4 regions of the Paenibacillus sp. NPDC058898 genome follow, and region 3 is predicted to be linked to each of the others. Evidence: predicted binding sites of a transcription regulator. Region 3 holds the regulator's gene; each other region holds the start of a gene.
The links. Region 3 encodes Rex, which represses fermentation and respiration genes when NADH is low (regulators of the CRP and FNR family bind a similar motif). Its sites were predicted from a motif close to TTGTGAAATATTTCACAA; they were not measured.
Positions count from the first base shown of each region.

Region 1: pflB (formate C-acetyltransferase) is a predicted target of Rex. The motif match lies at 3,239-3,256, and genes of this name have one in related genera.
Region 2: ACOZB4_RS16130 (cytochrome ubiquinol oxidase subunit I) is a predicted target of Rex. The motif match lies at 3,721-3,738, and genes of this name have one in related genera.
Region 4: ACOZB4_RS30845 (flavocytochrome c) is a predicted target of Rex. The motif match lies at 4,079-4,096, and genes of this name have one in related genera.

Region 1 covers NZ_JBMOSM010000004.1:570,710-578,123, forward strand. The annotation lists gene ACOZB4_RS14590 (Crp/Fnr family transcriptional regulator) at 1-126, opposite strand, end outside; gene adhE (bifunctional acetaldehyde-CoA/alcohol dehydrogenase) at 403-3,012, shown strand; gene pflB (formate C-acetyltransferase) at 3,332-5,578, shown strand; gene pflA (pyruvate formate-lyase-activating protein) at 5,622-6,365, shown strand; gene ACOZB4_RS14610 (ABC transporter substrate-binding protein) at 6,570-7,414, shown strand, end outside.
Region 2 covers NZ_JBMOSM010000005.1:282,618-290,031, reverse strand. The annotation lists gene ACOZB4_RS16145 (TetR/AcrR family transcriptional regulator) at 1-398, shown strand, start outside; gene ACOZB4_RS16140 (NAD(P)H-dependent oxidoreductase) at 459-1,037, shown strand; purine riboswitch at 1,145-1,246, shown strand; gene ade (adenine deaminase) at 1,730-3,532, shown strand; gene ACOZB4_RS16130 (cytochrome ubiquinol oxidase subunit I) at 3,821-5,224, shown strand; gene cydB (cytochrome d ubiquinol oxidase subunit II) at 5,211-6,227, shown strand; gene cydD (thiol reductant ABC exporter subunit CydD) at 6,227-7,414, shown strand, end outside.
Region 3 covers NZ_JBMOSM010000016.1:54,141-61,554, reverse strand. The annotation lists gene panD (aspartate 1-decarboxylase) at 1-88, shown strand, start outside; gene ACOZB4_RS29185 (hypothetical protein) at 234-839, shown strand; gene ACOZB4_RS29180 (hypothetical protein) at 863-985, shown strand; gene dinG (ATP-dependent DNA helicase DinG) at 1,011-3,887, shown strand; gene ACOZB4_RS29170 (redox-sensing transcriptional repressor Rex) at 3,960-4,625, shown strand; gene ACOZB4_RS29165 (amidohydrolase) at 4,600-5,901, shown strand; gene ACOZB4_RS29160 (DUF5590 domain-containing protein) at 5,933-6,451, shown strand; gene ACOZB4_RS29155 (hypothetical protein) at 6,716-7,249, shown strand; gene ACOZB4_RS29150 (AAA family ATPase) at 7,242-7,414, shown strand, end outside.
Region 4 covers NZ_JBMOSM010000020.1:223-7,636, reverse strand. The annotation lists gene ACOZB4_RS30865 (ABC transporter substrate-binding protein) at 1-780, opposite strand, end outside; gene ACOZB4_RS30860 (DNA-binding protein) at 1,096-1,314, shown strand; gene ACOZB4_RS30855 (oleate hydratase) at 1,447-3,216, opposite strand; gene ACOZB4_RS30850 (TetR-like C-terminal domain-containing protein) at 3,329-3,895, opposite strand; gene ACOZB4_RS30845 (flavocytochrome c) at 4,299-5,819, shown strand; gene ACOZB4_RS30840 (ArsR/SmtB family transcription factor) at 5,940-6,251, shown strand; gene ACOZB4_RS30835 (NADH:flavin oxidoreductase) at 6,369-7,414, shown strand, end outside.

The sequences.
Region 1 (7,414 bases), on a different contig from region 3:
ATGGGATCCTTCAGGGAGAACCCTTTCCTTCATGCTGACCAGCAGACGGTTGCGGTTTTGTTCCGAGAAGCACTGCGTGTTCCCTAAGTTTTCGATTTCCATTACATGGTCTACAGTAGTGTTCATGTTGGTATCCCCTAACATCCTAAAATTTGATCTGTTTAATCTTTAAATACATTATAACGTGAAAACATTCACTTTTGGGGGAGAATAAGAAGGAAATCGTGGCGAATTTTCAAACTTTGTGATCTCTTTCACTTAAAAGAAGGGAAAGACAGGCATAAATTACACAGAAAAGAAAAATATTTATATTGTGAAATATTTCACATGAATTTAGAGAAGGCTGTGTTACGATCAAAGCGTAGACGAGAAAGAAACATGAACCATGGGAGGATGAGAGATATGGCTGTGAGCAAAGGAACGGTTGAAGTTAAAGGACAAACAGCATCGGAGTACATTCAAGGGCTGATTGACAAGGCGAATCGAGCCAAAGAAAAGTTTATGGAATTGAATCAGGAGCAGGTCGACGGGATTGTACAGGCGATGGCCATGGCAGGCCTTGAGAAGCACATGCAACTGGCGAAGATGGCGGTTGAGGAAACGGGACGCGGCGTGTACGAAGACAAGATTATCAAGAACCTGTTCGCCACAGAGTATATCCACAACAGCATCAAGTACGACAAAACGGTGGGTATTATTGAAGACAACGCCTATGACAGCTTTCAAAAAATAGCAGAGCCGATCGGGATTATCATGGGGATAACACCGGTAACCAATCCGACCTCCACAACCATATTCAAGGCGCTGATCTCCATTAAAACAAGAAACCCGATCATCTTCGGATTCCATCCTTCCGCACAGGCATGCAGCCGGGAAGCCGCGCTGATACTGCGGGATGCCGCCGTGAAACAAGGTGCTCCTGCCGATTGCATCCAGTGGATCGAAGCTCCTTCCATGGATAAAACCAATGCACTCATGAATCATCCTGACGTCGCCTGCATTCTGGCCACGGGCGGTTCGGCAATGGTCAAAGCGGCATACAGCTGCGGCAAGCCGGCCCTCGGCGTAGGACCAGGTAACGTGCCTTGCTTTATAGAGAAGAGCGCGGACCTGGATCAAGCAGTGAACGATTTGATTTTATCGAAGACCTTTGATAACGGCATGATCTGCGCTTCGGAGCAGGCTGTCATTATCGAAGAGCCTATCTATCATACAGTGAAGAAAAAAATGATTGCCAGCGGCTGTTATTTCGTCAACAAGGAAGAGCTGGCGAAACTGACTGCGCATGCGATGGTATCGGAGAAATGTGCGGTTAATCCGTCCATCGTCGGAAAGCCGGCAGCTAAGATAGCTGAGGCTTGCGGTTTCGAGGTACCGGAAAGCACCAAGATCCTGATTGCCGAGCTGGAAGGGGTCGGTCCGGCTTACCCGCTGTCTGCCGAGAAACTGAGTCCGGTTCTGGCCTGTTATAAGGTGAAGGATGCGGAGGAAGGGATAACACGTGCTGAAGAGATGGTTGCTTTTGGCGGAATGGGTCACTCGTCGGTGATCCACTCGCACAATGAGGACATTATTATGAAATTCTCGGATCGGATGAAAACCTGCCGCATCCTGGTGAACCAGCCTTCTTCGCAGGGCGGTATCGGGGATATCTACAACACGAACCTGCCATCGCTGACGCTGGGTTGCGGCTCGTATGGACGTAATTCCACTTCGTCGAACGTGACGGCTGTCAATCTAATCAACGTGAAAAGGGTGAACCGCAGAACCGTGAATATGCAGTGGTTTAAAGTACCGGACAAAATTTACTTTGAAAAAGGCTCCACGCAGTATCTTGCGAAAATGCCGGAAATCACCCGTGTTGCGATCGTTACCGACCCCATGATGGTGAAGCTGGGTTATGTGGAGCGGGTAGAGCATTATCTGCGTCAGCGCAGAGTGCCAGTGGCCATCGAGGTCTTCTCGGAGGTTGAGCCGGATCCTTCAACAACGACAGTAGAACGCGGAACGGAGATGCTTACCCGATTCCAGCCGGACTGCATTATCGCCCTCGGTGGCGGATCGCCAATGGATGCAGCGAAAGCGATGTGGCTGTTCTATGAATACCCGGATACGGACTTTAACAATCTGAAGCAAAAATTTATGGATATCCGCAAGCGGGTCTATAAATATCCGAAGCTTGGACGGAAGGCGAAATTCGTTGCCATTCCAACAACGTCGGGAACCGGCTCGGAAGTGACTTCGTTTGCTGTCATCACGGACAAAGGGCTGGGGAATACCAAGTACCCGCTGGCTGATTATGAGCTGACACCGGATGTGGCGATTATCGATCCGGAATTTGTATACACGCTGCCTAAAACAGCGGTAGCCGATACCGGTATGGACGTTCTGACACATGCTATTGAAGCCTACGTATCGGTGATGGCCAGCGATTATACGGATGGGCTTGCCATCAAAGCCATACAGCTCGTGTTCCAATATCTTGAGCAGTCGGCGCTTACCGGTGACAAACTCGCCCGCGAGAAAATGCATAATGCTTCGACGCTTGCCGGCATGGCTTTTGCGAATGCGTTCCTTGGCATCAACCACAGTCTTGCGCATAAGTGGGGCGGCCAGTATCATACGGCACACGGACGCACCAATGCGATCCTGATGCCTCACGTCATTCGTTACAACGCCAAGAAGCCAACAAAATTCGCGGCATGGCCTAAATATACCCACTTTGTGGCTGATGAGAGATATGCTGAAATCGCACGGATTCTCGGGCTGCCGGCAAGAACAACGGAAGAGGGCGTAAACAGTCTGATTGGCGCGATCCGGGAGCTGAACAGCAAGCTCGGTATCGAGGAGTCGTTCCAGCAGCTTGGCATCGATCCTAAAGATTTCGAGAAGAATGTTGAGCATTTGGCGGACCGGGCTTTTGAAGACCAGTGCACAACGAGCAATCCGAAGCTGCCGCTGGTGACAGAGCTCGCAGAAGTTTACCGCAACGCATTCTACGGTCGGTTCTAAATAGGATAGGCTCTGAATGCCGATCATGAAGATCCGGGAATATGTTGAGGTAAGTGATGCAAGACCAGACTCGGAGTGATAAAAATCACGGGAAAAGATAACTTTGTGATTAATATCACAGATGCGAGGGATCAACAGGACTACAATAAAGGTGTAGCAAGAAGCTGAATCTCAGGTCTTTGATAAAGAAGCTTGAAGGTGCAAGGCGGGGTAGTGGCATCATTGATCGTGAAAATAATCACATTTAAAGATCTGAGATAGATCAAGGTGTGGCCTCGCCTGTCCTTGCAAGCCCCAGCAAATCTAGGAGGGATTCAATATGTCGGTGATTGAAAAAGAAACAGGCTGGAAAGGTTTTAAATCAGGTAAATGGACCAAGCAAATTGACGTTAATGATTTTATTGCAGAGAACATTACTCCCTATTATGGCTCTGATGAATTTTTGGCAGGACCCACGAATAACACCAAAGCACTGTGGGATATCGTATCGGATTTAACCAAGAGAGAACGGGACAACGGTGGGGTACTGGACGTGGATGTCCATACACCTTCAACCATCACTTCTCATCAACCTGGCTATTTGGATAAGGATAAAGAACAGATTGTCGGCGTTCAGACCGATGAGCCGTTCAAGCGTTCGATCCAGCCTTTTGGCGGGATCCGGATGATGATTGATGCGTGCAACGCATACGGCTTTGAAATGCCGCAGGCCGTTGTAGATATCTTTAACGGCATACGCAAAACGCATAACCAAGGCGTGTTTGATGCCTATACTCCAGAGATGAGAGCAGCGCGCAAGGCCGGGATTATTACGGGACTTCCCGATGCGTACGGACGCGGACGTATCATTGGTGACTATCGCAGAATATCGCTATACGGCGTAGATGCTCTTATTCAGGACAAATTGAGAGAACTCGGTGAGCTTGAAGTGGATGCTATGGATGAGCCGGTTATCCGTTTGCGGGAAGAATTGTCTGAGCAAATGCGGGCCCTCAAGGAACTGAAGGAAATGGCGGGTATGCACGGTTTTGACATTTCCAAACCTGCAAATACGGCGAAGGAAGCATTCCAATGGTTGTATTTCGGTTATTTGGCCGCGATCAAGGAGCAGAACGGTGCTGCGATGTCGCTTGGCCGGGTATCTTCTTTCCTTGATATTTATATTCAACGGGATCTGGCTGAAGGCAAGCTAACGGAAGAAACAGCTCAGGAACTGGTCGACCATTTCGTTATGAAACTTCGGATCGTGAAATTCCTGCGTACGCCGGATTATAACGAGCTGTTCAGCGGGGATCCAACGTGGGTAACGGAATCCATCGGCGGCATGTCGATAAACGGTGAGACGAGAGTGACCAAGAACAGCTTCCGTTTCCTGCATACCTTGTATAATTTGGGACCTGCTCCAGAACCGAACTTGACGGTGTTATGGTCGGAGAAGCTGCCGGAAGCCTTCAAAAAATATTGTTCGAAAGTTTCCATCGAAACCAGCTCGATTCAATACGAGAATGATGATCTCATGCGTCCGATTTACGGAGACGATTACGGCATCGCCTGCTGCGTATCCGCCATGCGCATCGGGAAACAGATGCAGTTCTTCGGAGCAAGAGCAAACCTTGCCAAAGCGTTGCTCTATGCGATCAACGGTGGTAAGGATGAGAAATCAGGCGCCCAAGTTGGACCGGAATATCCGGCTATCGCTGCCGAGGTCCTGAGTTATGATGAAGTCATGAAGCGATTCAAGCCGATGATGGAATGGCTCGCGAAGCTCTATATGAATACACTTAACGTTATCCATTACATGCATGACAAATACAGCTATGAACGGATTGAGATGGCGCTTCACGACCGGGATATCCTGCGCACGATGGCATGCGGCATCGCAGGCCTGTCCGTAGCAGCGGATTCACTGAGTGCAATTAAATATGCAAAGGTGAAGCCGGTACGCAATGAGCAAGGAATTGCAGTGGATTTTGAAATCGAAGGCGAGTTCCCTTGCTATGGCAACAACGATGATCGCGTGGATAGCATCGCCGTTGAATTGGTCGAGACCTTCATGAGCATGATTCGCAAGAACAAGGCTTACCGTGACGCAATGCCGACCCAATCGGTGCTCACGATTACGTCGAACGTCGTATACGGCAAGAAAACAGGAACCACGCCGGATGGACGTAAGGCAGGCGAGCCGTTTGCGCCGGGCGCAAATCCGATGCACGGACGCGATAAGAAGGGAGCTCTCGCTTCGCTGACTTCCGTGGCCAAGCTGCCTTATGAGGATAGTCTTGACGGCATCTCGAACACGTTCTCGATCGTGCCGAAAGCCCTTGGTAAAGAAAGTGATATCCGTGTGAACAATCTGGTTGCGATGTTGGACGGTTATTTTGGCAGCAAGGCACACCATCTGAACGTCAACGTATTTGACCGGGAGCAGTTGATCGATGCGATGGAGCATCCGGAGAATTATCCGCAGTTAACGATTCGGGTATCCGGTTATGCAGTTAACTTCGTCAAACTGACGCGTGAGCAGCAGCTCGATGTCATCAACCGTACGTTCCACGGATCGATGTAAGGATGGAAGACAACCCTAGCGGATACAGAAAGGATGACGCACCATGCTAAAAGGTCATGTACACTCCATAGAAACGTTCGGAACGGTGGACGGTCCGGGTATCCGCTTTGTGCTCTTCATGCAGGGCTGTCTCTTGAAGTGTCAATACTGCCATAATCCGGATACCTGGGGACTGCATGAAGGACGCGAGATGACGGTAGAGGACGTGCTGGCTGAGATTGAACCTTATCTGAGCTACTACCGTTCATCGGGCGGCGGGTTAACCGTCTCCGGTGGTGAGCCGACATTGCAGTATCCCTTTGTCACGGAGCTGTTCAAGGAAGTGAAGCGCCGCTGGAATTTGCATACGACGCTGGACAGCAACGGCTATAATGAACCGGAGAAAATCTCGGAATTGCTGGAGTTGACCGACTTGGTGCTGCTTGATCTGAAGCATATCAACGACGAGAAGCATATCAAGCTCACTGGGAAGTCGAACGAAAGGACGTTAAAGACGGCCCGCTGGCTGTCTGACCATGATCGGAACATGTGGGTCCGCCACGTCTATGTGCCGGGCATCCATGACAGCGAAGAAGACTTGATTGCGCTCGGTCAATTTATTCGGACGCTGCACGGCGTCGAGAAATTCGAAATCTTGCCTTACCATCAGATGGGCGTTTACAAATGGAAGGAGCTCGGCATGGCTTATCCATTGGAGGGCGTACCTTCACCTTCCGAGGAAGAAGTGGCACGCGCTTACCGATTGATTGGTGAGATACCCAAGAAAATAGAGATAGTCCAGAGCTAATAGATTTCTAATTAATTTCATATATGCGTTACGATTACTGACAACAACCTTTCCCCATATGGAAAGGTTGTTGTTTTTTTGTAGAGGATTTTATCCCTTGGCAAGAAAAATATCGGCCTATCGAAAAATGGAATCGCTTTCTATAATGAAGATGTGAGGAAAACGCCTATCAAATAAACAAACACTTCGGGAGGGTCAAAGACAATGAAGAAAAAGGGTCTGGCATTATTAATGTCGCTTCTGTTCGTCTCATCCACGCTTTTGTCTGCATGCGGCGGCGGTGACAAGGCAGCAGAAAAACCGTCAGGTGGTTCGGAAGGAACGGCCAGCAATGAGCCGTTTGAAATCACCATTCGCCATACGCAAGTAGGTGAATCCAAGAAATTCCGTCTCGCATTGCTGAACGATGTTGTCAGTAAAACCGAAGAGGCGGTGCCCGGGCTGAAAATCAAGCTGGACGCTGTGGACTCTGAAGTGAACCGGAAAGAGAAACTGAGAGGCGAGATGGCAGCCGGTAAGCCGCCGGAAGTATTCGATGTGTTCGGCAGCCCGGATGCAGGCGTATATTCCAAAGAAGGCTTAATGCTTGATTTGACCCCAATTTTGGATGAACTAGGCATTAAAGACAAATTTACGACACTGGATCCATTTACACATGACGGCAAGATCTACGGATTGCCGATTGGGGGTTCCATTGAGGGTATTTTCTATAACAAGGATTACTTCACCCAAAAAGGTTTGAACGTTCCTAAAACATTGGCTGAATTGGAGCAAATTGCTGAAACGATAAAGGCCGACGGGAAGATTCCTTTTGCCCAATCCTCCAAGGATGCTTGGATTCCGCTCATGACCACGAACAACCTGTGGAGCTATTACGCAGGGCCAGAGGTTACTTACGGCTTCAAAACCGGGGAAACCAAATGGACCGATCCGAAAGTCGTGGAAGGTGTGAAGAAGCACCAGGAATGGGTTGAGAAGGGATACTTCAAAAAAGGCGAGCTTGGCTTCGAATATGCGGACATGAGAAACCAAATGATCACCGGCGAAGC
Region 2 (7,414 bases), on a different contig from region 3:
GCAGTAGTTATACGCGTCTGGTGGATGATTATGCTTCCCGGCCCGGCCTGTTTGCAGAGAGACTGTCGGCGCTCGTCATCCGGGTATTGGCGGCGTACGACGAGGATAAATACGGCTTGCTGCTCTTGTCCCAGCATCACGAGCTGTTTACGGAGGTGCTCAAGAGCAGGGGACGTCAGCCGCTGGACGCCTTGCATGAGCTGCTTGAGCAAGCGGTGTTGCAGAGGGATATTCCGCCGCAGAACACGCGATTAACCGCTGTGTTGATCATTGGTGCATTCAGCCAGCTTGCAATCTCAACGATGCAAGGAGAGCTGAAGGAACCGTTGTCGCCGCTGGCACCTGAAGTGACGGCGCATCTATTGGCATTAACAGGTTTGGGAAAAGGTCCGGCGTGACCTTTTCTTTTTGCCATCAGGTTAGTGTTTGTTAACCAAATTATGAGGGGGAAGAAACATATGAAAAAGGTTTTAATTATTCAAGGCAATCCCATTGAGAACAGTTATGGCAGTCAGCTGGCAGAGGTCTATGCAAGGGGGGCGGCCGAATCCGGGGCGGAGGTGCGGGAGCTGGTGCTTGCGGAGCTGGAGTTTGACCTGAATCTGTCCGGTGGTTATAAGGGTAACCAACCGCTGGAGCCGGATCTGCAAAAAGCCCAAGAACTGATCTCTTGGGCGGATCACCTGGTGTTTGTGTATCCGAATTGGTGGGGCGGCATGCCGGCGCTGCTCAAAGGGTTCATCGACCGGGTTTTTCTGCCGGGCTTTGCGTTTAAGTACCGCCGGAACTCGCCTTTGCCGGAGCAGCTGCTCAAAGGGAAAACGGCCCGTTTGATCGTCACGATGGATTCGCCATATATCTACTACCGCTTCTATCTCGGTCAGCCGGGACATCAAATGATGAAGCATTCCATTCTGAAGTTCTGCGGCGTGGGCACGGTTCGTGCCACGAACATTACGCAGCTTCGCAAAATGCCTGAAGTGGCAAGAAAGCAATGGCTTGAGCGTGTACAGAGAATGGGTCGGAAATTGGCTTGAGCTGGCAGGGCGTAAGATAAACAGTTCCTTCCAATGGCTTGACTTCTCGGGCAGGAGGATTATAATTCATACAACAAATGAAACGAAAAGAGAATCGAAGGGTAAGTTTAATCAAAATCAAATCTTGATGTATATGCCGGGGAATAGGGCCCAGGCGTTTCTACCAGGTTACCGTAAATGACTTGACTACATGAAGGTTGAGAATCCCACCACCCAAAGCCCAGCTTCGTAATGATTGAAGCCGGGCAGGAGGATCATCTTGATTGGAATCCGGCAGGTTTTAACGGATGAGGTGATGTGCAGACTAGATAGCATACATTGCTGAAGCACGGGATTTCTCTTCCTCTATGGATATAGTACAGGCACCCCGGGCAGATACGCTGCCCGGGGTGTTTGCGTGTTATACAGCGGATCGATTTTGTGTTTTTACCGTTCATGATAAGAAAAACGTCTATCGACGCACTTTCACAGGTGACAGACCGCAATTAGATGAAGTTTTTATTGCGATATCAGGAAGTCACGAGCTTCGAAGTTTATACGTTCTGATATCTAGAAGAAAAACGTCTATCGACGCACTTTCACAGATGATAGACCGCAATTAGATGAAGTTTTTATTGCGATATCAGGAAGTCACGAGCTTCGAAGTTTATACTTTCTGATATCTAAAGAAAAAAGGGGAGCGTGCAATCATCATGAGTTCAAGCAAGAGACAGAAACGATACGAGGTTAGCCGGAAGCTGGGAAAGGTTGCCTTAGGACAGGAGCCTGCCGATCTGGTCATCAAGAACGGCACGCTGGTGAATGTGTTTACAGGCGAGCTTCAGGAGCAGGTGGACGTGGCCATGGCATCCGGACGCATCGCTTATATCGGCAACGCGGATCATACGATCGGGGAAGGGACTCGGGTCATCGAAGCGAATGGCTGCTATATCTCGCCAGGCCTGCTCGACGGTCATATGCATGTGGAGAGCACGATGCTCACCGTGACCGAGTTTGCCAAGGCGGCTATCGTTAGTGGAACGACTGGGGTTTATATGGATCCCCATGAGATTGCCAACGTATTCGGCATGGAAGGTGTGCGCTGGATGCATGAGGAAGGGCAGCAGCTGCCGATGAAGGTGTTCACCACCGTTCCTTCGTGTGTACCGTCGACCTTTGATCTGGAGGATGCTGGGGCGCAGCTGGGCGTAGCCGACATTGAGGAAGGGCTGACATGGCCCGGTGTTGCCGGGCTTGGCGAAGTGATGAATTTCCCGGGCGTCGTGTATGGCGATCCGACCATGAGCGGGGAGATCGAAGCCACGCTGCGTGCGGGCAAGACGGTGACAGGACATTTTCCGGCAGAGGATGTCCGGATGCTGCAGGCATATATGGCAACCGGCGTAAGCTCCGACCATGAAACGGTAACCAGAGAGCAGGCCTTGGAGAAGGTTCGCCTCGGTATGCACCTGATGATCCGTGAGGGTTCGGCTTGGCAGGATGTGAAGGAAGTTGTTAAGGTTATAACGGAAGATAAGGTGCGAACAGACAATATATCTCTGGTTACGGATGATGTATATCCGCAGACGCTGCTGAGACTCGGACACATGAACCATGTAGTCCGCCGCGCTATGGAAGAGGGCGTGGACCCGGTTACGGCGATCCAGCTGGGAACGATCAACGTGGCTCGTTATTTCGGCATGGACAATGAGCTTGGCAGCATTTCACCTGGTAAAACGGCGGATATTTTGCTGATTGATGATCTGTTGAGCATGGTACCTTCCGTCGTGATCACGGATGGCGAAGTGGTTGCAGAGAACGGTCGACTCGTGAAGGCATTCCCGGTATATCAATATCCGGAAAAAGCGTTTAACTCGGTCCGGCTGCAGCGTTCGCTTACCGCGGATGACTTCCTGCTGCGCAGCAAATTCGATGCCGCACGTACAGAAGTGAACGTGGTCCGCGTCATCGAGAACAGCGCCCGTACCGCCAAGATGACGGCGGTGCTCTCCGTGCGGCAAGCGGTGATCCAGCCAGACCTGGATCAGGACGTGGTTCAGCTGGCATGCATTGAGCGCCACGGCACGACGGGACAAATCTCGCTCGGTTTTGCGAGCGGCTTCGGACTCAAGTCCGGCGCGGTTGCGTCTACCGTTGCGCACGACAGCCACAATTTGCTTGTGATGGGCTCGAATGCCGAGGATATGGCACTCGCGGCAAATGAGCTGGCAGCGTGCGGAGGCGGCATGATCGTGGTACGGGATGGAAAGGTGCTGGCGAAGGTGGCGATGCCGATTGCCGGTTTGCTGGCGGACCGTCCGGTTGAGATCGTAGCGGAAGAAGTCGCTGCCTTGGAGGAAGCTTGGAAGGAGCTCGGATGCTATATCCATGCGCCGTTTATGACCTTCTCGCTGATTGCGCTGCCGGTGATTCCGGAAATCCGCATTACCAACCGCGGGATCGCAGACGTAACGGAATTCAAGCTCATCGAGACCGAGATTGGCGCGGTTCAATAAGATTGCAGATACACCGAAGCAGGTTGGCCTGAGGGCGAACCTGCTTTTTTGGTGCGTAAATACCGGGCTTGGCCTGTGAGTGGATGCCGCAAGCCATGTTCCAATTGATAATCCTCACATATTCCACCGCCTACTTAGTGATTTTCGTCACAAATTTATAACTTTTTGCCCCGGTTTCAGCCCTGATATTGTGATGTTTATCACAATCCTTTAGGGCGTGGTCTGCGACAATACAAAAAGAATCAAATTTGAAGTGATCACGTGAGCTAAAGAAAGGGGTATCTTAATATGGATCCGGTTATGCTGGCGCGAATTCAATTCGCATCGACAACCATTTTTCACTTTATTTTCGTACCGTTGTCCATCGGATTGGCGTTTCTGATTGCCATCATGGAGACGATGTATGTTGTCAAAGGCCAGGAAGTCTACAAGAAAATGGCCAAGTTCTGGGGAAAGCTGTTCCTGATTAACTTTGCGGTCGGGGTTGTGACAGGGATTCTGCAGGAATTCCAGTTCGGTATGAACTGGTCGGATTACTCGCGGTTTGTCGGGGACGTGTTTGGCGCACCACTTGCCATCGAAGCGCTGCTGGCGTTTTTCCTCGAGTCGACGTTTATCGGACTATGGATATTCGGTTGGGACCGGTTATCGAAGAAGGTCCATCTGCTCAGTATCTGGCTGGTGTCCTTCGGCACCCTGATGTCCGCCTTTTGGATTCTGGCAGCGAATTCGTTCATGCAGCGTCCCGTTGGGTTCGAGATGAACAACGGGCGAGCGGAGATGAATGATTTCTTCGCACTGATTACGAACGGTCAGCTGTTGGTAGAGTTCCCGCATACAATCTTCGGGGCACTGGCAACCGGGGCGTTCCTTGTAGCGGGTGTGAGTGCCTACAAGTTAATGAAGAAGCAAGATTTGGATTTCTTTAAGAAATCATTCCATATCGCCATCGTGATTGGTCTCATCACCTCCATTCTGGTTGCGGTGTTCGGTCACCAGCAAGCACAGTATCTGGTGGATACGCAGCCGATGAAGATGGCTGCTGCGGAGAGCCTATGGGAAACGAGTGACGATCCTGCGCCTTGGACGGTCATTGCAGCCATCGATCCGGATAAGCAGGAGAACACGATGGAGTTTAAAATCCCGTATTTGCTCAGCTTTTTGTCCTATAGCAAGTTTTCCGGTGAAGTCATCGGGATGAAGGAGCTGCAGGCGCAATACGAACAGCAGTATGGACCTGGAGATTATATCCCTCCTGTGCGCACCACGTTCTGGAGCTTCCGGATTATGGTGGCCGCAGGCAGCATCATGATTCTGCTGGGGTTGTACGGAGCATGGCTCATGATGCGCAAAAAGGTCGAGAAGGCCGGTAAATGGTTCCTCAGACTGATGCTGTTCGGTATTTCACTTCCGTTCATTGCCAACACGTCGGGGTGGATTATGACGGAGATCGGGCGGCAGCCGTGGACGGTATTCGGACTGATCACCACGGAGAACAGTGTTTCACCGAACGTCAGCGCAGGCTCGATTCTATTCTCGCTGATCATGTTTACCGCCATTTATGCGGTGCTGGCGGCCGTCATGGCGTATCTATTTATTAAAGTCATTAAGAAAGGACCGTATGCGGCGGAGGAAGATGACCACCACGCAAGCGATCCGTTTAATAAGGAGGGCTACAATGCTGTCTCTTAACGAACTGTGGTTTGTGCTCGTTGCCGTATTGTTTATCGGGTTCTTCTTCTTGGAGGGCTTCGACTTCGGGGTCGGGATGTCCACGCAGCTGCTGGCCAAAAATGATACCCAGCGCCGGGTGCTGATCAACTCGATCGGCCCATTCTGGGATGCCAACGAGGTCTGGTTGCTGACGGCGGGCGGCGCGATGTTCGCCGCCTTCCCGAACTGGTATGCTACGCTGTTCAGCGGCTTCTACATTCCGCTTGTCTTTCTTCTGCTGGCCTTGATCGGACGCGGGGTGGCCTTTGAATTCCGCGGCAAAGTTGGCGATGTTCGCTGGAAACGGGTGTGGGACGGTGCAATCTTCACCGGCAGCGTGCTTCCGCCATTCCTGCTTGGCGTTGTTTTTGCCTGTCTGATTCAGGGGCTCCCGATTAACGAAGAGATGCAGCTGCATGCCGGATTGTTTGATGTTGTGAATGGCTATACTGTGGTTGGCGGGCTGACGATGGTGATGCTCTGCCTGCTGCATGGCTTAATGTTCACAACACTGCGCACGATGGGGGATCTTCAGGAACGGGCACGCCGTATGGCCCGGAGACTCCTGCTTCCCGTAGCAGCCCTGTTCGTGGCATTCGGGGTGATGACGTATTTCATGACCGATGTCTTCGAGAAGCGTGGCGTGGTGTTAACCGTGCTGCTGGTGCTGGCTCTGCTCGCATTCTTACTGGGCGGATATTTCATGAACATCAAGCGGGACGGCTGGGCTTTCGGGATGACCGGGGCGGTTATCGCTCTGCTGGTAACGTCCGTGTTCGTGGGCTTGTTCCCGCGCGTGATGGTCAGTTCCATCAATTCGGCATTTGACCTGACTATTTATAATGCGGCCTCCGGACCGTATTCTCTCAAGATTATGACGATTGTGGCGGTAACGCTGCTGCCATTCGTATTGGGCTATCAAATTTGGAGTTACTTCGTTTTCCACAAACGGGTACATGAGAAGGAGCATCTGGAGTACTGATGGGAAAAGATCTGCTGGGATACAAAGGCGCCAAGACGGTATTCTTCCTTGTCGCCGTATGTACCCTGGCACAGAGCATGGCCATCCTCCTGCAAGCCAAGTGGCTGGCGGAAGCCATATCCGCCTTGTTTGCCGGATCAACGCTGCAGGAGCAGGGGGAGACCATTGCCTTGTTCCTGCTTGCATTTCTGGCACGCCACGGCATCTCAGCCGTGCAGCAAGGAATCGCACAGCGCTTTGCCGAGGAGACGGGCACGAGCCTGAGGAAGCAGCTGCTGGATGAGCTGTTTCGGAAGGGGCCGTCCTTTGTCCGGTCGGAAGGAACAGGCAATGTGGTTACGCTTGTGCTGGAGGGCATCGGCAAGTTCCGCAAATATGCGGAGCTGACCATACCGCGCATGATGGGGGCGAGCATTACCCCGGCTCTGGTATGGCTGTACGTGTTCATGACGGACCGGATTTCGGGCATTATTCTGCTGGTGACCATGCCGATCCTGATCGTATTTCTCATCCTCGTGGGGCTTGCCGCGAGAAAGCAGACCGAGCGGCAGCTGGATTCTTACCGGATGCTGTCTAATCATTTTGTAGATTCGCTGAGAGGTCTGACTACCCTGAAGTTTCTGGGACAGAGCCGCAAGCACAGCGAGAGCATACAGCAAGTCAGCGAGGGATATCGAGCAGCTACTATGCGGACGCTGCGTGTGGCGTTTCTGTCGTCCTTCGCGCTGGATTTCTTTACGATGCTGTCCGTGGCATCTGTTGCGGTAAACTTAGGCTTACGCCTCATTAACGGCAGCCTGGAGCTGCTGCCCGCGCTGCTTATCCTGATCCTGGCACCGGAGTATTTCCTGCCGGTGCGCATGGTCGGGGCGGACTTTCATGCCACGCTGGACGGTAAGCAGGCAGGGGAAGCGATGCAATCCATGATTCAGGAGGCCCGGAAAGGGCGTTCTTGCGATATAACATTTAAAATTAAAGATAATTTGTCTGAGCCCAATTCGCCGCAGCCGCAATTCCAGTGGGATAATCACAGCGTGCTGGAGCTGTCCGGTATCGGCCTCAGGCACGAAGAGTTGGGGCCGGCTTCCTTGGAGAATGTCAGCTTCCGGATACCGGGTCAGCGCAAGATCGGCATCGTCGGGGAGAGCGGGGCCGGCAAATCCACGCTCATCGAGCTATTAGGGGGA
Region 3 (7,414 bases):
CAATCATACCCCAACGGTTGTGATCGTTGACGAAATGAATAAGCCGGTTAACACGGAATATCGTGAGGTTCACGCCGCGGTTCTCTAAATGGTCTCCTAAGAGCCAAAATGTGTCGGGACCTTAAAGGGATGAAAAGACCGACTTCTACAGAAAATGAGTTCAGGTCGACGCACTGATCTCATTTTTCCGCTAAGGGTGGGATGCAGCTATGTTTCAACATGTATTCGCTGAAATGAACAACATGTTAGATGAAATTGTGAAGCATTACCCTTCTGCTCAAGGTCCCCAAAAACAGGCGCTGGTACAAAACTGGAACATGCTCAAAAGCATGAGCGAGGGCATTATCGAGGAATGGCTCCATTTTGAAGAGAAGATGGCTATCTTCCGCGAGAGTGCCGCCTCACCTCCTGTTTTTCCACCGACCGAAGCGCCTGAACTGCAGCTTGATGCATTCATTCGCGGCCAAGGTTATTACAAGTTGTTGATGTTCCAGCCGGCTATACAGCAATTTGAGGTGGCCGCCACGGTATTTCCGGATAGCCTTCTGACCAAGCTGTATATTGCGATGTCCCATCTTTATTTGGGGCAAACCATACCAGCGTCCGATGTATTGGTGTCCATCCTGCCCCTGGCAGACAACAAGAAGATGCGAGCGATGATTTACAACGCGCTTGGATGCATCGAGGTGTTGAATGGACAACAAGGGAAAGCCGAGGAGCACTTTGCACTGGCGATTCACAGCGACCCGACACTTCCTGACCCCATTATCAATTTGGAGGTCTGCAAGCAGAATCGCGGTGAGCTCCAGTACGGCAGCCAATTGATCTCTTTGCTGTAGAAATCAAGCCATTACAAGAAGCGATGCCAGAGCTCATTCCTGAGACTTTGGTATCGCTTCTTGCCGTATGGAGCGATGGAGGAGAAACGGGGGATTTTTTACCCGGAATGTTCAAAACCCGCAACTTCTGGTATGCTGTTAATTAGTCTGGAGGAAAGGGATTTTATCGAAATGAAATTTGCCGTATTGGATTTTGAAACCACGGGCAACCAGTCAGCAGATGAGATCATTCAGGTTGGACTGGCCATCATCGAAGAGGATCGAAGCATCTCCCGCGTATACGGCACCTATGTCAATCCCGGGATTCCGATCCCTCCTTTTATTACCGGTTTGACCGGCATTTCCGACAGTGATGTAGCGGATGCTCCGTCATTGGAAGAAATGATGATGGAACTCGTGCCCATGCTCGACGATGTCGTATTGGTTGGGCATAATGTCGCTTTTGATTTTAACTTTTTGCAAAATGCACTCGATCGCTGCGGCTATTTACCGTTCAGCGGCCGAATTCTAGATACGATGCACTTCTTAAAAATATGTTTTCCCTCGCTGCCTTCTTATCAGCTCGGGATGGTCTCTTCTCATTTCGGTCTGGAGCATGACCGTCCGCATCAGGCGGACAGCGATGCGCTTGCCACAGCCTATGCACTGCTGAAATGCCTGGAGGAGATCGATGAGCTTCCTCTCCTTACCGTGCAGCGGTTAAGCGACCTGTTTGCCGACGAGGACAGCGACTTGGCCTGGTTCTTTGACGGCATCCGTGCTGACAGGGAGTTCCAGGCTGTACAAGCCGGAGACACCCATACGTACTATCGTCAATTTGCCCTGGCCGTTGACGATTGGAACGATATTGCGCCTGCCAGGGATGAGTCGGAGCCTAATCCGCTGGCGGATGTAAGCTTTGAGCAATACATGAATGATGTCCGTGAACGTCTAAAGGAAACGCTGCCTCATTATGAGAGCAGGGATGCCCAGGACATGATGTTTCAGGAAGTGATGCAGGCTCTCGATGACAATAAACATTTATTGATCGAAGCTGGCACGGGAACAGGCAAATCCCTCGGGTATTTGCTGCCGTCGATTTATCAAAGCGTGAAGCAGGAACAGAAGGTTATGGTGAGCACGCATACAATCAACCTTCAAGAACAGCTGCGTGACCGGGATATTCCCCTGCTCACCCAGGTTGTTCCTTTTCCTTTTAAAGCGGCTATTTTCAAGGGAAGAGGCCATTATTTGTGTTTGAGAAAATTTGAACATAAAATAAATAGAAGAGATTTTCATTCCCCGAAGGAAGATGTGATCACCGCGGCGCAGATGCTGGTCTGGCTGACCCAGACGGAGAACGGGGATGATGAAGAACTGAACTTTGGCGGTCGCGGAGGGGATTTCTGGGAGACGATCTCCAGTGATTCGGATTCCTGCCTTGGCCGTGCCTGCCCATGGTTCCGCAAATGCTACTATCACAGGGCCAAACATGAAGCGGGCATCGCGGATGTTGTCATTACGAACCATTCGAAGCTGTTCACTGACGTAAAAGCGAATCATCAGCTGCTTCCGAGTTATGAGCGTCTCGTCATTGATGAAGCGCATCATCTGGAGGACGTCGCTGGCAAGCACCTTGGCTTGCAGATGAAATATTTTTCGGTGGTCCATACGCTGACTCGTATGTACAAAGACAGCCGCAGCGGTCAGCTTCCGGCTCTTCGCCAGCTGCTGCAAGCATCATCGCATGAGAAGGCTGTCGAGTGGTCCTCCATCATAGACCGGATTTATCCGGATCTGATCACCGCAAAAGAGAATTGGGACCGGCTCAGCGATCAATTGTTCGGACTGCTTCCGGAACGCGGAGACGCGACTCCGGGGGATGCCGGTCAATTCTCGCTTCGCTTATCGCCTCTGAAGAAGCCGAAGGATTGGGGTTCGCTGGCCGAGTTGGAGCATCAAATTCATGTGACGCTGGGCGATGTCGTTCGCAAGGGTGACAAGCTGATCGCCGAGATGAAGGAAGATCTGGACGACTACAGCGCGGACAGTTTGTTAACAGACCTATCGGGTCTGTTTAAGGACCTGGCCGCACACCGCGATGACCTGAGGTCCTTCATGGCTCTGAATGATGAAGGCACGGTATACTGGATGGAGGCTAACGGGAATTTCCGCGGCAAATCGCTGCAGCTTTATGCAGTGCCTGTCGATGTTAGCACTCACTTGAAGGAATTGTTTTTTGACAAGAAACAAAGCGTGATCCTGACATCGGCGACCTTGTCGGTGGATAAATCGTTTCAGTTCATGATCGAGAACTTGGGTCTTCAGGAAGCGGCAGATAGCGGCAACCTGAACACGGTTCTGCTGCCGTCCCCGTTTAATTACAGGGAGCAGGCCCTCCTTGTCGTGCCGCGCGATTTTCCGAGCGTGAAGGGCTCGGTCGGGGATGCACTCTTTGTGAATACACTTGTGCAATCATTGGCCGATACGGCAATCGCTACGCATGGCCGCATGCTTGTGCTGTTCACTTCGTACCGCATGCTGCGTCAGGTTCACGAGCCGTTGAAGGAGGCGCTGGCATCCAGCGATATTACGGTACTGGGACAAGGGATGGACGGAACCAGCCGTACCAAGTTAATCCGGAGATTCCAGGATAGCAGCGCTTCGGTCCTGCTGGGTACGAGCTCCTTCTGGGAAGGGGTAGACATACCCGGGGAGGCGCTCACTTGCCTTGCGATCGTCCGGCTGCCGTTCCAGCCGCCGAATCATCCCTTGGTCGAAGCCAAGAGCGAATTGCTGCAGCAGCAGAAGAAGAACCCGTTCATGAAACTTTCGGTTCCGCAAGCGGTCATTCGCTTCAAACAGGGATTTGGCCGACTGGTGCGGACCGCGCAAGATAAGGGGATTGTCATTGTCTACGATACCCGGGTCATTGAATCCTATTACGGGAAATATTTCTTATATTCTTTGCCGGGGCCGAAGATGGAGCACATGCCGACAGAGGGGATCGTTCCCCGAATTTCGGAATGGCTGCAGGAAGAGGCAGGCATAGAGAACCAAGCTGAATAAAAGTGAAACAATGAACGAAATGATCTGTCACAAAAAAATGTAGTTATTAACCTATTATTAGGGGGAGCATGAATGAAATCGGAAAAAATTTCGGAAGCCGTGGTCCGCAGATTACCTGTATACTTGCGCTATTTGAATGAGCTTCAGAAAAGGGAGGTCTCCACGGTTTCCTCCCAGGAACTGGGACAAAAACTGGACCTCAATCCTGCTCAAATTCGTAAGGACCTAGCGTATTTCGGTGATTTTGGACGGAAAGGGATCGGATATGACGTATCTTATCTGATCGAGAAAATTCGCCAGATTCTAAAGCTGGACCAGAAGATCAATGTCGCATTGATTGGGGCCGGTAATCTTGGACATGCATTATCGAATTACAATGCATTTCTGAAGGACAATATGAAGATTGTGGCGGTTTTCGATTCGTATTCTCCCAAAGTTGGTATGAAAATTAACAATTTGGTTGTACAGCCGATGGAGGAACTGGAGAAGACGGTTCATGAGTACGGCATTCGTATCGGGATAATCACCGTTCCGGATTTTGAAGCGCAGAATGTAGCCAATCAGCTTATCGCCGCAGGCATCGAGGCTATCCTGAATTTTGCGCCAACCATCCTGAAAGCCCCATCCCATATCAGGATTCATACGGCTGATTTTACTACAGATTTGCAGAGTTTGGCCTATTATTTGGATAACGGCAAGGAGGATGCAGGACATGACGATAACGAAGTGGATGGTTAAGAACGGAACGTTTGCGGTATTAGAGGAAGGAAGAACCGTGCTACGCGGATATATGGTTGTGGAGAATGACCGCATAACCTATCTGGGTGAAGAAGAGCCAACCATCCAAGAGGGAACAGAAGTTATCGACGGAACTCATCTGTTTTTCCTACCGGGGTTAGTGAACACGCACGGACATGCGGCGATGTCCCTGCTCCGCGGTTATGGCGACGATCTGGCACTGCAGGTATGGCTTCAGGAAAAAATGTGGCCTATGGAAGCCAAATTCACGGCCGACGATGTATACTGGGGAACCGCACTCTCCGTGCTGGAGATGATCAAAGGCGGAACCACGACATTTGTGGATATGTATGATCATATGGATCAGGTTGCCAAGGTTGTGCAGGACTCAGGAATGCGCGGCGTCCTAATGCGCGGCGTCATCGGATTGTGTCCGCCTGAGGTGCAGCAGCAGAAGCTGGATGAGGCGGTGGTATTCGCGAAAGACTGGCATGGCAAGGCTGACGGGAGAATTACGACGATGATTTCACCGCATGCACCTTATACGTGCCCGCCGGATTTCATCGAAAAATTCGTTCAGGCATCCCATGATTTGAATCTGCCTTTGCATACGCATATGTCCGAAACGGAAACGGAAGTAGCTCAGAATGTAAAAGACTACGGACTTCGCCCTGTTGCCCATTTGGAGAAGCTTGGCATGTTCTCCCGGCCAACGCTGCTTGCGCATGCCGTCCATCTGACCGATGAAGAAATCGAAATCCTGGCCAAGCATCAAGTTATGGTGTCGCATAATCCAGGCAGCAATTTGAAGCTTGCCAGCGGCATCGCTCGCGTGCCTGCACTGCTGAAAGCTGGCGTAACGGTGTCGCTGGGTACCGATGGACCTGCGAGCAATAATAATCTGGATATGTTTGAAGAGATGCGTCTGGCGGCATTGATCCATAAAGGGGTAAGCGGGGATCCAACCGCAATTCCTGCATCCGAAGCGCTTCGGATGGGTACAGAGTATGGAGCCAAGTCAGCCTTCCTCAACGATATCGGTACGCTTGCAGTAGGTATGAAGGCAGATATGATCGCACTGAACACGGATCAGGCGCACTTCCTTCCGAAGACGGATTACATTTCTCATGCTATCTACTCCGCTAGTGCGAAGGATGTTGAGCATGTATGGGTTGACGGTAAGCAGGTAGTGAAGAATGGCGCGAGTCTTACTCTTGATGAGGAACGTATCCGCCGGGAAGCGCAGCGTACCTTTGAGCGTCTTACAACCCTCTAGGGAATAATCAAGGTGAGCGAGGAAGACGGATTTGAAGAAAAAAACGAAGTGGATATTGCTGAGTGTGTCCAGCGTACTGCTGTTGCTGCTTGGTTTACAGCTCTATTATTCATATGTTATGAAAGATACTTGGAATGAAGAAAGAATGGCAATTGTTGCCGCGAAGCAGCATGGCCAATTGGTTACACCCGGGAAGACCTATAAATCGGTGTGGGGCGAGGATAATAACTATTGGGTGGTAAGCGGGAAGGATCAAGACAATCAAGATCGTATGGTATGGGTGAAATTTACGGATGACAACGTACCTGTTGAAGGTGCTGACGCTGTCCAGTCCGTTTTATTGAAAACGGGGATGTCAGAAGCCCAGATGCGGGATCAGATCTATAACGAATTGCCTGGAGTGGAAATTAAGCGGTTGCTGCCTGGAATGTATGAGGGCGAGTATGCATGGCAGCTGCAGTATGAACACAACGGTCAGCGCGGCTATCGGTTTTATCGTTTTCAAGATGGTAACACCATCGGGAATGACATTATTCTTCCAAATCAATAAAAATGCAGTAAGAGAGGCGCCCTTTAAAATTCATAGGGTGCCTCTCTTTTTCTCCGACATGTAAGCGCATTCAGAAAGAATATGGAAAAACTGTTCTAAATATTTTCACAGACATGCATGAAAAAGTATATAAGATGTGATATACTCGTACTTGTACAAAACGAGCATATAAATTACATGCATCGCAATATATCGTTGTTATATGTACTATTGTGTCACAAAATGATAGACAAAATTTCATATAGGAAATGAAGGAGGAACTTCATGAAACTACGCATTGTACCTATCATGCTGACTGTCGTGATCTCAGCATCGGTTCTCTTTGGCGGATGGTTTCTGTATCGGCAGATGGCTTTGCAAAATCCGCTGGCAAATGTTGTGTCGCAATATGACGGCGTGAAGGATTCTCATATAGATATTAAACAGAATACCGTTACTTTGAATCTCGATTTGGCTCCAGATACAAATTTACAAGGTTTGGTTCAGCATATTAAGAAGGAAGGCAAGTCTGTGATTGGCAAGCGGGAATTGAAAATCCAGGTGGAGGACCATTCCTCGGAAGCACTGGATCAATGGTGGGAGAAGGCCATGCTCTCAGTCGCCGAAGCAATGGATAATAAGCAGTATACTGATATTCAATCATCGCTCGAGCAGCTTGCTGCCCAGTCTCCGAATTTGAAAGCAAAAGCAACCATCGATGACACCAATGTCTATGTCAGCTTGTCAGACGGCAAGTCTGGTAAATTTATAATCTTGCCGCGTCAGCCTGGCAGCATGGAGGTGTGGAATCATGCCTAAATTAGCTAAAGAAATCATGTTAGGCTTTATTCCCGTATTACTGGTATTCCTTGTATTTGTCGGTGTGAACATCGTGCCCTTGCTCATCGCTGCAGGACTTGTAGGCGGCTTGTTGTTTATCGCTAAAATGAAAGGCGGTATTGCTGTAAGCGCAGGGAATGAGCG
Region 4 (7,414 bases), on a different contig from region 3:
ATTAGGCTTATGGGCATTGGTTAACCCGATGTGCTCCAAAATTTTGACGGCCAGGGAATTGTCCGTCGAAATCCGGAACGTCACCGCATTCTGGTTACTGTACCCCATCGCCAGCGCAAATGGTTTTTCCGTCATACCGGCAGCTTCAAGCTTGGCTTTGGCGTCGGCATAGGTTTGATCCAGGTCGCTAAGCACTTTTGCAGCTTCGTCTTTTTTGCCAAGCACGTCAGCAATCGTATTGAAGGTATTAACCATCTCTTCATATTGGTCCCCTTGTCCCTCAACCGGATAAGGATCGAATACCAATGTTGGCGCGATGCTGTTGTACGTATCATAGCCAGCTTCAAGATTCGATTTCAAACCGATGATCAGGTCCGGCTTCAAGGAAGCGATAAGCTCGAGATTCGGCTCTTGACGAGTGCCGACATCGGTCACGTCCGAACCGATCTCCACCGGAATGTTTACCCATTGGTTCATCCCCTCAATATCTGCAATGCCGACGGGCTGAACGCCGAGCGCAAGGACATCCTCCGCGTAAAGCCATTCCAGTGCGACAATACGCTTAGGAACGCCAGTGATTTCCGTTTCGCCCAGGGCGTGCTTAATGGTTCGGGTCTCCGGCGTGGCCTCGGTGTTATCCCCACCCTGTGCGGCCCCTTGATCTGAATTCTGCGCTGCGGTAGAGCCGCCTCCATCATTGGATGCCGCGCCTCCGCCACAACCGGCTAAAACCAATGCAAATATCAATACGATAAACACGAGACCCTTCATACTGCGCATTGAATTTCTCCCCCTCATACCCTCTATGTATTGTAGATATTGTTTACTAATAATAATTATTGAGAACAATTATCATTATCAACACTCAGCACAATGATAATTATTCTCATTAAGATTGTCAATAGAATTTATGAAGATTGCCTGAACCCTCCATGAATCTGCCTTTTCTGCCATGAGTATGGAATTCGTTCTTTACAGAACATGAGATGTATAACATAATCTTACTAAATTATTCCTACAAACTTAGCCTCTACCGCTCATTCTTCTTATGCTTGTATCCGCTTTAACAAAACAACCGAAAAGTGAGGGATCTCCATGCGTGATAAAACATCCGCTCCTGCTGAAGAGAGCGACTTTCCCGTTAAAGCCGGTAAACCTGCACGTCGAGCCCTAATCGCTGCAGGCTATCATCAGCTTGCCGACCTCACCCAAGCATCCGAGAAAGAACTACTGGCGCTTCACGGGGTAGGGCCCAAAGCGATCAGAATACTGCGCGAAGCTCTTGCCGAGAAGGGCCTTTCCTTCAAAGAATAAATAAACACGATAGGTCTCCAAAGGCCATAAAGGCCAGGGATCTATCGTGTTTGTTTTTTCCCATACAGCACACCAATCTTGGATTGGTGCGCTCATTGATGTTCCATATCATCTTTGACAATGGAACTTCGACTATATGATGTTATAGCGTTTCAATATATCTTCGATGACGGTTCCGGAAACTTTTTTCAAAGCCTGCTTTTCCAATAAGTTCATGATCAACGGAAGCTTCAAATCGGTTAGTTTTTTACCGTCCATCATTTTAGAAGTGGAGTCCAGCAGTACACGGACATCGTAGCAGGAGCCGAACACTTCGGGTACGCCGCGGTCTACGTTTAATAAGGTGTACACAGCCTCCATTGCCGTTCTAACCGAATATTCGGTTGTAAATACGGTGTCGCGAACCGTGTCGGCAAACTGTCCGATAAACGCGAAGTTGACGCAACCATCCGGAACTACTTTTGGCCGGTCTCCTTCTGTTCTCGGCATGAAGAATGCCGTAATATAAGGCATCATGGTCGGGATGCAGCGGGCAGAGTTGGCAGCCATGTCAGCAATTTCATGCTCCGGCACACCCAGATGGTACAGCCACTCCATCGTAATTTCCTCGCCGGTACATTCTCTCATCGGCTTCTTGACGTAATCGCCCGGAACATCGGTGAATAATCCATATACCCATACCACAAGCTGATCTTTCGGCTGCTCTTTGAAATGCGGTTGACGATTTAAAGTGTAACTCATGAGCCACTTGGAATCCTTTACGGACACGATGCCGCCGGTAACGACCTTTCCGCTGAACGGGTCGCGCTGACAAACTTTTTCAATATAGGGCGGGATTCTGTCATCAAGTGTCGTAACGGTTGCCGATTCCCAGTTCGTCGCTTCCGTATTCGTGCAGAATTTATCGGGGCGCCCAAAGGATGGATCCTGCTTGGCGATATTTCTCCAGAGCTCCCAGCAGCCGCCTGCGGAACGATTGAATTCAGCCGCACGATGATGGTCGCCCGAAGAAGAATTTTCCGTGCAGCTGCCATTTGTCACAAACACCAAATCATCTTCCGTTAAATCGATATATTCCTCATTGCCAGCACGGCGACATACAATTTGCTTAGCAACCTTCTTATTACCTTGAATATCAAATACTACATTCGTGACCGTTGTATCATATTGGAAATGAACGCCATGCGACTGCAAGTATTTCATCATTGGCAGAATCAATGACTCATATTGATTATATTTCGTAAATTTTAACGCCGAAAAATCAGGCAGTCCGCCAATATGGTGAATGAATCTTTGAATGTAAAGCTTCATCTCCAAAGCGCTGTGCCAATCTTCAAAGGCAAACATCGTTCTCCAGTAAAGCCAGAAATTCGAGGCAAAGAAATCCTCCGTGAATACATCGGTAATTTGCTTATCATACAAATCTTCGTTTCGAGTAAAGAATAACTTCACGATTTCCAGCGAAGCTTTTTCACTCAGAGCAAATTTTCCATCCGTATGGGCATCCTCGCCTCGGTTAACCGTGGCTCTCATTAGTGAATAGTTTGGATCTTTCTTGTTCAGCCAGTAAAACTCATCCAAAACCGATGCGCCTTCAATTTCCAGAGACGGAATAGTACGGAACAAATCCCACAAGCATTCAAAATGATCTTCCATTTCCCGTCCACCGCGAATAATAAAACCTTTATCGCTGTCATGAATTCCGTCGCAGGCACCTCCGGGAAGACTAAGCTCCTCCAGAATGTGAACCCGTTCTCCCTTCATTTGGCCGTCGCGCACAAGGAAGCACGCAGCTGCCAGAGAGCCTAAACCGGCTCCAACCAGATATGCTGATTTTTTGTCGACATCGACCGGTTTTTCCGGACGGGCAAACGCTTCATAATTTCCATTGCTATAATACATTCCAGTCACCTCCGAATTGATTCTAGCAACTTCATCATAAGAAAATATTCGGAGGTCTCCTATAGACAATGTCCGCCTAATGTCGAAACTTTCGACAAAAGCCTAATATTGTCTAATGATCGTGGTGCGATTTAAACTTTTCAAGCGCGAAAAAAATATCCCCTTGAATCAAAATGCTTAGCCGGTCCACAATCGCAGCGGGCTCTTCCTTCATCCCTTTAGCAATCCAATCCAGCATCAATCCTACAAACGCATATTTATAAAAGTCAGCGATAAACGACTTATCATCATCCCTGATCGACATCGTAACGGCCTTTTCCTCGATAACTCCTATCAAAAGATTATAGGTTACGTTAAATAGGTACCTTTCCAGCTGCTCTCGTTTAATCGAATGATAGACACTCGTCACAAACGCCTTGTTTTTCAGCACATACTCAAATATTTGCAATAGGCCCTGCTGCCACGTGTCATATGTTTTCTTGCCATCCAACGCTATGGTAGCCTCGCTTGTGCAAATCCACTCCACAAGATCATAAATATCCTTGAAATGATAATAAAACGTTTGGCGATTTACTTCGCAGTCCTCAACAATATCAATAACAGTTATCTTATCAAGCGTTTTTTTCTCAAGCATTTTTTTTAGCGATAGGGCAAGCGCCTTTTTTGTTGTTTGTGCCATAAAACCCCTCCAATCAAGAGCGTAATCATCCACAGAGGCAATGATCAGATTATATATCTTCATTATAAAGGAACTCAACGCGAAAAAGCGGTATCCTTATGAGGCAAAATAAATTGGAAAACACGCAGGAAGTCAAGAGATCGTAGCCCGGGTAGCATCGTAATAAATAAAACCCAATACACATTGTGAAATAATTCACCACATAATTGATTGCTCTATATTACAATGAAGTGGACCTGACGAGGCAACCGGAGGGAGGCAACCGGGGAAGATCTGAGATTCGAAGAGTAAAGGTGACGCTCACGTTCCCTTTCGCTTCTCGCTTTCCTACGTTACGACCTCCTTTTTCGATTGGCTCTTTATGGTCAACTAAATAGATATAGAGAAAATGGAGGGTTACACAGTGAAAAGGAAGTTTGCAGCAACGCTTATACTCATTCTCTCTTTCATGCTTGCTATCGCGGGATGCGGCAGCGGGAACCAGGATCAGAGTCAGGACAACACGAAAAAAGAAGAAGACCAAGAAACGGCCGTTTCGGGTGCGTCCCAAACCGGTTATACGCCGATCGATCAGCTCAAAGAAAAGTATGATATCATCATCGTCGGTGCAGGCGGAGCCGGTATGTCTGCTGCCCTTGAGGCAAAAGAAAAAGGCATGAATCCGGTCATTTTTGAAAAAATGCCGATTGCTGGCGGGAATACCATAAAATCATCTTCGGGCATGAATGCTTCCGAAACCAAGTTCCAACAAGAACAGGGCATTAAGGACAACAACGATTTATTTTATGAAGAGACTTTAAAGGGCGGTCATGGAACCAACGACAAAGACATGCTTCGTTTCTTCGTTGACAACTCGGCAAGCGCGATCGATTGGCTGGATTCCATTGGGATTCGGTTGAACAATATCACCATTACGGGCGGCATGAACGAAAAACGCACGCACCGTCCTGAGGACGGCTCAGCAGTAGGACAATACCTTGTCAACGGACTGGTAAAAAATGTACAAGAACAAGAAATTCCGCTATTCGTCAATGCCAAGGTAACGGATATTACAGAAAAAGACGGCAAGGTAAAAGGCGTCAAAGTCATCTTCAACGAGAATGATGAGAAAAACATTGCAGCAGATGCCGTCGTTGTGACAACTGGCGGTTTCGGAGCCAATATGGACATGATTTCCGAAGTTCGCTCCGATCTGAAAGGGTACGTTACCACCAACCAGGAAGGCAGCACCGGTGACGGCATCACCATGATTGAAAAGTTCGGCGGTACAACGGTCGATATGGATCAAATCCAGGTTCACCCTACGGTGCAGCAGGAGAAATCTTATCTCATCGGGGAGGCCGTTCGGGGAGAAGGAGCCATCCTCGTGACCAGCCAAGGCAAACGTTTCACAAACGAGTTGGATACTCGGGACAATGTCACCGCCGCCATCAATAAGCTTCCTGAAAAATCGGCTTATCTTGTGTTCGATTCCGGGGTAAAATCTCGCGTCAAAGCGATTCAGCAATATGAGAAAATGGGCTTTGTCATTCACGGTGATTCGATCGAGTCTTTAGCCAAAGAAATGGGCGTTCCAGCTGATCAGCTTAAAGCCACACTGGATACATGGAACAGTGCGGTGAAGAACAATAAAGATACCGAATTCGACAGAACGACAGGCATGGATAACGACTTGTCCGAAGCGCCATACCACGCCATCCAAATCGCCCCCGGTATTCACTACACCATGGGCGGCGTAAAAATCAACACGAACACGGAAGTTTTGGATAAAGACGGCAAGCCTATTCCAGGATTGTTTGCAGCCGGTGAACTAACAGGCGGGTTGCACGGTCAAAACCGGATCGGTGGCAACTCTGTTGCCGAGATCATTATTTTCGGCCGCCAAGCCGGCATCAAATCAGCTGAATTTGTGGGAGCACGGTAAGCTGTAGTCTGCATCCTTCATACGGCAAAACAACAAACGCTTGGTCTTGTTTTGATCTTCCGATAGCCATTTTTTTAAAAACCATATTTACATTTCTATAAAAATAGATATAATAAGCGTATGGATACCTTACAAACCATCAAAGCACTATCAAACGAGTCCCGGTTTAAAATCCTGGAGTGGCTGAAGCATCCGGAGGAACATTTTGCTCCGCAGGATCACATGCCTTCGAAATGTGATTTTCAGGGCGGTATCTGCGTGGGCTCCATTTCGGATAAAACAGGACTCGCTCAGTCGGTCGTTTCTGGCTACCTGGTAAAATTGCAAAAGGCCGGTCTACTGGAATCCCATCGAGCGGGCCAGTGGACATATTACAGACGGAATGAGGAAGGCATTCAGCGTTTTATCGAACAACTCAAGAAAGAGCTTTAGGCTTAAAAAGCAAAGTGAAATTGAAGATTAAGCTTAAAAGCTCTTTCTTTTTATCATATATATCTATTTTTATGAAAATACAGAAAAGCATATTAAACATATTGGAGGATTCCATACATGACCAACCAAAATCAAAATGTCCGTTCTACAGCAGCCCTATTCGAGCCATTTACCATCGGTAACCTTACTCTTTCGTCCCGCGTGGTGATGGCCCCTATGACGCGCGGGTTCTCCCCTAACGGCGTTCCAGGCCCGGATGTGGCCGCTTACTACCGCCGGCGTGCGGAGAATGGCGTCGGATTGATCATTACCGAAGGAACACTGATTAACCATCCAGCGGCTACCGATAGCCCCAATGTGCCTAACTTCCATGGTGAAGCCGCATTGAACGGCTGGGCTGAGGTGGTCCGTCAGGTCCATGAAGTCGGCGGTAAGATCATGCCGCAAATTTGGCATATCGGCATGACTAGACCAATAGGCGCCGAGCCAAATCCGGAGGCACTTCCCATCGGACCATCCGGACTTGACCTGGACGGCAATGTCGTCACGAAGCCGATGACCAAGGATGAGATCGAGCAGGTCATTCAAGCTTATGCCGATGCGGCCGCGAATGCCAAGCGCATTGGCTTTGACGGAGTAGAAATCCATGGTGCCCACGGATACCTGATCGACCAATTCCTCTGGGAGAGAACGAACCAGCGTACCGATGAATACGGAGGTGACATGCTGAAGCGCGCCCGCTTTGCGGTCGAAGTGGTAAAAGCTGTCCGTCAGGCGGTGGGCCCGGACTTCCCTGTTGCCATCCGCCTATCCCAATGGAAGACGACCCAATATGAAGCAAAGCTGGCGGATACGCCTGAAAAGCTGGATCAGCTGTTAACCGCGCTGTCTGACGCTGGAGTCGATATATTCCACTGCTCGACCCGCCGCTTCTGGGAGCCTGAATTCGAAGGTTCTGACCTGAACTTTGCTGGGTGGGCCAAGAAACTGACAGGGAAAACGGTCATCACCGTTGGTTCTGTCGGCCTCGATGAAGTATTTACAAGCCTCTTCACCCAAGGTAAAGGTGCCGGCCAGAAGGACCTTGAAGAGCTGCTGAACCGCCTTGAGGAGCATGAATTTGACCTGGTTGCCGTAGGCCGTGCCCTGCTGGCTGATCCAGA